2 regions of the Clostridium fungisolvens genome follow, and region 2 is predicted to be linked to the other one. Evidence: riboswitches for the same ligand, from Rfam matches in the RefSeq annotation. Region 2 holds a riboswitch; the other holds the start of a gene.
The links. Region 2 has a riboswitch for thiamine pyrophosphate ahead of thiM (hydroxyethylthiazole kinase). Riboswitches for the same ligand answer to the same signal wherever they lie in the genome.
Positions count from the first base shown of each region.

Region 1: linked by a shared signal. The riboswitch ahead of thiW (energy coupling factor transporter S component ThiW) and the one ahead of thiM (hydroxyethylthiazole kinase) in region 2 are both predicted to bind thiamine pyrophosphate.

Region 1 covers NZ_BLZR01000001.1:476,483-480,217, reverse strand. The annotation lists gene recQ (DNA helicase RecQ) at 1-327, opposite strand, end outside; gene thiD (bifunctional hydroxymethylpyrimidine kinase/phosphomethylpyrimidine kinase) at 851-1,663, opposite strand; gene thiW (energy coupling factor transporter S component ThiW) at 1,664-2,191, opposite strand; TPP riboswitch at 2,359-2,468, opposite strand; gene sdaAA (L-serine ammonia-lyase, iron-sulfur-dependent, subunit alpha) at 2,583-3,458, opposite strand; gene sdaAB (L-serine ammonia-lyase, iron-sulfur-dependent subunit beta) at 3,496-3,735, opposite strand, start outside.
Region 2 covers NZ_BLZR01000001.1:1,907,867-1,911,601, forward strand. The annotation lists gene bsdtw1_RS08075 (FtsZ/tubulin family protein) at 1-433, shown strand, start outside; gene bsdtw1_RS08080 (cupin domain-containing protein) at 676-1,383, shown strand; TPP riboswitch at 1,567-1,678, shown strand; gene thiM (hydroxyethylthiazole kinase) at 1,969-2,805, shown strand; gene thiE (thiamine phosphate synthase) at 2,795-3,415, shown strand.

The DNA.
Region 1 (3,735 bases), 1.4 Mb from region 2:
CAGCTTATATTTTCCTATGAGTGCATCTTCAATTATTTCAACTATTTCATTTTTATTTATAGTGCTATTTATGAATGCAGCATTTATTCCTACATTATTTATACTATCTACTTGATCTTTCATTAAAGAAATAAGAGGCGATATTACTAAAGTTATACCTCCCATTAAAACTGCTGGTATCTGATAACAAACAGACTTTCCACCACCGGTAGGCATAACAGCAAATACATCTCTTCCACTTAATATGGTTTGTATTATTTCTCTTTGTCCTTCTCTAAAACTAGAAAAACCAAATACTTTTTTTAATACCTTTAGTGAATTATCCATCTGGCACCTCTTCTCTTGTCACATTTATACCTTTAATTATACTTTTTATACAATCCAATTTCTATAAGAAAATAATTGTATGAATTTATACTAACATAGAAAAGTTGTGAAGCAATCTTCCTGAAAGTTTTATAGTTTTTTATATAGTAAAAATGAATCAGCTTACTTATAAATAAACTGATTCATCTTATCTTTAATTATTGACTTGTATTATTTATCTTATACTTTTGTTATATTTTCAGTGTTTAATAATATTATTGAAATTAATTGGTTATGCAGTAGATGCTATATGAGCAAGCCGCTAGAATTAAATGATTTTTTCAAATGGAATGGCGTTAAGAAACTGTACTGTTCGAACGTAGTGAGTTTACAGTTTTAGCCATGGAATATGACAAAATCATATTAATTCTTTGCGTAAGCTCATTAAAGCATCGGATGAATAAGCAATTAATTTCAACATGTTTAATTGCATCGCCTTTAATTTATCTAAGATTATTTATAGAAATTCCAACTATAAATATTTTTATTCGTTATTTAGACCTGCTTTTCTGTAAAGCTCATAAAAGTGGTTAGTTGGTCCTACCCCTTTACCAAGTTCTATACTGTGTTCAATAGCTATTGTTATATACTTTTTAGCTTCCTCTACTGCCTCAACCATACTCATGCCCTTTGCAACATTAGCTGCTATAGCTGAAGATAATGTACATCCAGTACCATGCGTATTTTTTGTGTTTATTCTTTCCTGCTTAAAGCTTATGAGCTTTTCTCCATCAAATAAAGAATCTATAGCATCTCCTTCAAGATGTCCACCTTTGACAAGAACATATTTAGGTCCTAATTCTTTTAAATCCTTCGCAGCCTTATACATTTCTTCAAAGTTTGTTATTTGATATCCTAAAATTTCTTCTGCCTCTGGTATATTTGGTGTAATAACCTCCGCTAATGGAAATAGCTCTTTTATAAGAGTTTCTTTTGCATCTTCAGAAAGAAGCTTAAATCCACTTTTTGAAACCATTACTGGATCTAAAATTACTGGTGGTAATTTATCTATCTTTTTTAGAGCGGATGCTATAGCATTAATTGATTCTATTTTAGATACCATCCCTATCTTTATAGCATCAACTTCAATATCATCGAATATAGCTTCTATTTGCTTCTCTATTATATCTGGGTTAACATCCTGTATACCAAAAACACCTTGAGTATTTTGAACGGTTATTGCAGTTATAACACTCATTCCATAAACTCCATTAGCTGAAAATGATTTTATATCTGCTTGAATTCCAGCGCCTCCACAAGTATCTGAACCTGCTATTGTAAGTGCCTTTCTTATCATTTATAATGCCTCCCTTTTGATCACCTTTCTTATAACTGGTACTGATAATAATATTACTGCAAGGATTGCTCCTCCAGCACAGCTTAATGAGAATGGGAACACATATGCAAAAGCAGCTACCTTTTTACCTAATATCATTGTAGCCATTGGGTATGCTATTAAGGCTCCTAGTATTCCTGTTCCTACGAACTCACCTACAGCTGTAAGGTATATATTTTTAAATTTCTTATAAACTATTCCTGCTAAAAAAGCTCCAACCATACTTCCCGGAAATGCTAGTATGGAACCTGTCCCTAAAATATTTCTTAGTAGCGAGATGCAAAAAGCATTAGCTACTCCATAGAAAGGTCCAAGTACTACTGCTGCAACTACATTTAAAAAGTGTTGAACCGGAAACATCTTTCCGCCTAAAAATGGTATATAGAAAACTGATCCTGTAACTGTACCAAAAGCAATAAATAAACCACTTAAGGTTAACTTATATACCATACTCTGATTATTTTTTACATTAGCACTACTTTGTTTCATAAAAAAGCCTCCTTCTTTTAATCTGTGAAGGAATCATATAAACTCTGTTTTTTGCTTATATCCATAATAAATTTCTAAGACACTTTAAATACCTAGGTTTAGTTAACTTAGAAACTTTATACTTTACTATACAGCAAAAAAATGCAGCTAGAAAGCTGCATTAATTAACAAAATTATTGTTGCTTCCCTACGCTGGCTTTAACCAGTTCAGGTGTTAAGAGTCAGAGAATATCGTTCTCTATCTCAGCCGGCATAACCAGCCCCTCTAGCACAGATTATTATTTATTTTTTAATATAAATTATCTTAACATAAAAGCTATAGATTGTCACTATTTTCATCACTACCAATCCTAGCTTAAACATTGATTCTTGCTTACTTTCCTAAATATTCTTATTCATCACCAAAGACTTGTTTCTTAAGTTTTAAACCAGTTTTAGTAACAGCTAAACCACCTTGAGCTGTCTCTCTAAGTTCGCTCGGCAAACTCTTACCTACTCTATACATAGCATCCACAGTATCATCAAAAGGTATCTTTGAATTCACTCCTGCCATAACCAAGTCAGCAGTAGTTAAAGCACTCACTGCTCCTGCGAAGTTTCTCTTTGCGCAAGGAACTTCAACAAGTCCAGCTATAGGGTCACATACGAGTCCTAGTATGTTCTTTATAACTATAGCAGCTGCATCTAAACTCATTTCAGGTGTCCCACCCATTAGTTCCACAACTGCCGCCGCACTCATTGCTGCTGCAGCGCCACATTCAGCCTGACATCCACCTTCTGCACCAGCCACTGTTGCATTTTGAGCTATTATGCTACCAATAGCTGCTGCTGCAAATAATCCCTCAACTAACTTCTCATTAGATAATTGTAATTTTTCTCCCACAGTAAGAAGTACTGCAGGAAGTATTCCGCAAGAACCAGCTGTAGGACACGCAACAATTCTTCCCATAGATGCATTTACTTCAGCACAGGATATAGCCTTTGCCATAGCAGATACCATAACATCTCCAGTTAAGCTCTTCCCTTGCTTTAAGTAATTTTGAAGCTTGTATCCATCTCCACCAATCAAACCACTTACTGAATGTACTTCTTTTTCGCAACCTTCAGCAGTTGCTTCAATCATAACCCTAAGGCTTTTCATCATTTCTTCAAGGATAGCTTCTCTGGTAGACTCACTTCTCTCCATCTCTGATTGAATTGCAAATTCGCTAATAGTCCAATTATTCTTTTTACATAAACTAATAAGTTCTTCCCCATTCCTAACCATCTTTTGTTTTTCCCTCCCTAATAGGATTAATTTATATTTAAGCCTTAACTGGATTTATTTTTATAACATTATCAACAGCTTCTACCTGCTTTATCTCTTTTACAACTTCATCTGTAAGAATGCTGTCAACTTCAAATATCATTGTAGCTGCCTTACCCTTTGTAGTTCTAAATACGCTCATAAAAGCTATGTTTATATTATTATCATAAAGAATTGATGATACTTTAGATACTGCTCCAGGAACATCTCTATGAGATATTATTACCGTTGGATACTG
Region 2 (3,735 bases):
TAGGATAAATACTGCAGAGGGATCTGGGTTAGTATTAAAACTATATGATGGTTTGAAGGATGCTAAAACTGCTGTTGATTTAGCTATACAAAATAGCGTATTTGTTCAACCAGATACGTATGACTGTGATTACCTAGGAATCAACCTGAAAATTGACGGATACGATCCGTATGAAGTTTCTAAATTATTTGAAGTTTACAGAAGCACATATATAACGTACAATAACAAGAATAACATAATAGTACTTGGAGGCTGTGAAACTCCAACAGAATCAATAAAATTAATAAAGATGGCTTTAGAAGATAAGAACAAAAGAAAACTTACAAGAAATAGAAAAAGAAGTGTTATCATTGATTTGGATACAGATAGTGAAGAAAACAAAGAAGAAATTGATGGCCTTAGCGATTTGTTTGAGGATAATTATGCTTTTTAAAAAGAGCTTGGAAATTTTAGTAATAGAATAGTTGAATTATAAAATAAGAAGAATCCTACGACGTTTGGGTTCTTCTTTTTATTACATAGGATAGAATTTTAGTGACAACAAAATTTATTAATTTTAAGTATAATAAAGCCTATTAAAGGTTTTATAAAAACTTTTATTTGAAGTGTATACATGCACATATTCAGAATTATAACATAATATAATTCTGTAAAATTATATAAAGAAGGAATAACATGTATAATAATTATTGGGGTTACCCAAATCCTTATTTTAATAACATGGCCATGTATAATCCATACAATATGTACTATGGCTATTACATTTATCCTTTTAATCATCTCTATAATACACCAATGTATCATCATCAACATTATAATCAATACCAAAATCAGTACCATAATCCATACCATAATCAGGAGAATAGAGATTTTGATTCATATTATGTTCCTTTCAATGATGAAGAGGTATATGGATTTAGAGCTGATGCACCACAACCAACTGCTGTTGGCGGTGGAAGTCCAGTTACCCTAAAAGACTATGGTCCACAACCTTATACTGTTAATATTAATGAAGCCACAAAACAGAATAATACTTTCCGTACTGCTCTGTGGACAGGTAGACATCTTCAAGTTACTTTAATGAGCATTGATATCGGAGATAGTATAGGACTTGAAATTCACCCTAATGTTGATCAATTTTTAAGAATTGAACAAGGACAAGGGATTGTTAGGATGGGAAAAACTAAAGAGAAAATGGATTTTCAAGCAAATGTGGCAGATGAATTTGCAATCATGGTTCCAGCTGGTACATGGCATAATGTAATTAATACAGGGAATGTACCTCTTAAACTATATTCCATTTATGCACCTCCTCAACATCCACATGGCACTGTTCATGTTACAAAAGCAAATGCAGAAGCTGCTGAAGCAAAGAAACGTTAATTAGTAATAATAATCTTAATGTTTTCATCAATTACTTGAAGGAAATATATTGATATGTTATGATGATTTTATAAAACTTAATAAATACTTAGAGATATATTACTTTCATTGGAGTTTAATTTTTGAAAGAGTATGACATAAAACTACGTGCTTTGAAAATGATTTTCCGATTGAAGTAGTACATCCTTAACACAGGGGTGTTGGATTTGGCCAACTGAGATTAAGAACCGCAATTCTTTGACCCTAAAACCTGAACTGGGTAATGCCAGCGTAGGAAGTTGTTTATTTGAAATGTTAATTTAAGCACAAATCCTATGGGTTTGTGCTTTTTTACTGTATAGGAAATTATAGAACCTTAAAGCTAGCTAAACCTATAGCTTTCAATGATCTTGTAATTTTTTATGGCTATACAATAAAAATTAAAACTTATTCGTCTGCCAGGTTTTTCTCATATATATTCTGGAAGGCAGATGCATAAGAAACTGTAAATGCATTGATTTTGGACAAGTATAAGGGCTAATGTAAAGAAGTCCTAGATGAATAATTGCTAAATAAAATAATATTAACCTGGAGGTAGATTAACAAATGGGAATAAATAAAAAGGTTTCAGAAGCATTAAACAACGTAAGGGAGAAAACTCCTTTAGTACATCATATAACAAACTATGTAACTGTAAATGATTGTGCTAATATAACTTTAGCAATAGGTGGATCACCAGTAATGGCTGATGATATCAACGAAGTACGTGACATGGTATCACTTGCTTCAGCTTTCGTTATAAATATTGGAACTTTAAATAGCAGAACTGTGGAAGCAATGCTTGAAGGCGGAAAAAGAGCTAACGAGTTAAATATTCCTGTTGTCTTAGATCCAGTTGGTGCTGGTGCAACAGCTTATAGAACAGAAGTAGCAAAGAGAATATTAAATGAAGTAAAGTTATCAGTTGTAAGAGGAAACCTTTCAGAAATAAAGACTTTATACGGTATAGAAACTCAAACTAAAGGAGTAGACTCAGGAGAAACTATAGACGAAAATGCTGATGAGTTTACAATAGCAAAAGAAGTGGCGAAAAACTTTGCAAAGAAGTTAAATACAGTAGTTGCAATAACTGGAGCAGTGGATATCATAACAGATGGAAATACACTATATACAGCACATAATGGACATAAGATTATGGCTAAAATTACAGGGACTGGTTGTATGTGTACGTCACTAATTGGTTCATACTTGGGGGCAACAGACAGTGCTCTTATAGCAGCTCTTGCAGGTATTACTTCTATGAGCATTGCAGGAGAAGTAGCATACGAAAATCTAGATAAGAATAATGAAAGTACGGGTACATTAAAATCAAGAATAATAGATGGCATATACAATCTAAATGAGGATGTAATAATTGAAAGAGGAAGAATAAATGAAGAGTAATATAGATTACAAGCTTTATCTAGTTACGGATAGAGGAATATTAAAAGGAAGAGATATAGCTGTTGCTGTTGAAGATGCAATAAGGGGTGGCGCAACTCTAGTTCAGCTTAGAGAGAAAGATATAACTACTTCTGATTTTTATAAGGTAGCCTTAAAGGTTAAAGAAGTTACAAGCAGTTACGGGGTCCCTCTTATAATAAATGATAGAATCGATATTGCATTAGCAGTTGACGCTGAAGGAATTCATGTAGGACAAAGTGATATGCCTTGTGAAGTAGTGAGAAAAATAGTTGGAAAGGATAAGATAGTTGGTGTGTCTACTTCAACTATTGAAGAAGCTAAAAAGGCGGAAAAAGATGGAGCTGATTACATAGGTGTAGGAGCTGTATTTCCAACAAGTTCAAAGGATGATGCAAAGTCAGTATCTATAGAATTACTTAAAGCAATAAAGGAAAGTGTATCTATTCCGGTTGTAGCTATTGGAGGTATTTCATCAAAAAATGTAGCACTTCTTAAACCTGCAAATATCGAAGGGGTAGCTGTAATATCGGATATTTTAGGTAAAGATGAAATAACTTTAGCTGCGAAGGAATTGAAGGAATTGATATAACTTTGGCTTGTTTGTAAGCTTATTAATAAATAAAGAGTTGCTGTTTAAGGAAAAGTGTATATAATCCTCAATGTATGGATATATTTTCCAGGAAATAGTGAGCGAAAATCAATTAAATTAGAAGGATAATAAGGAAATATAATTTTTATTTCTTTATTATCCTTTTTTCGGTATAAGAAAATATAGAATTTTCAAGCTAGCAAAAATGGGGAGTTTCAATGTTTTTAGGAGCTTTTTATGGCTATACAGTAAAAAAAATAAAACTTATTCGCCTGCCTATTTTCCTCATATACATTCAGAAAGGCAGATGCACAAAAAAA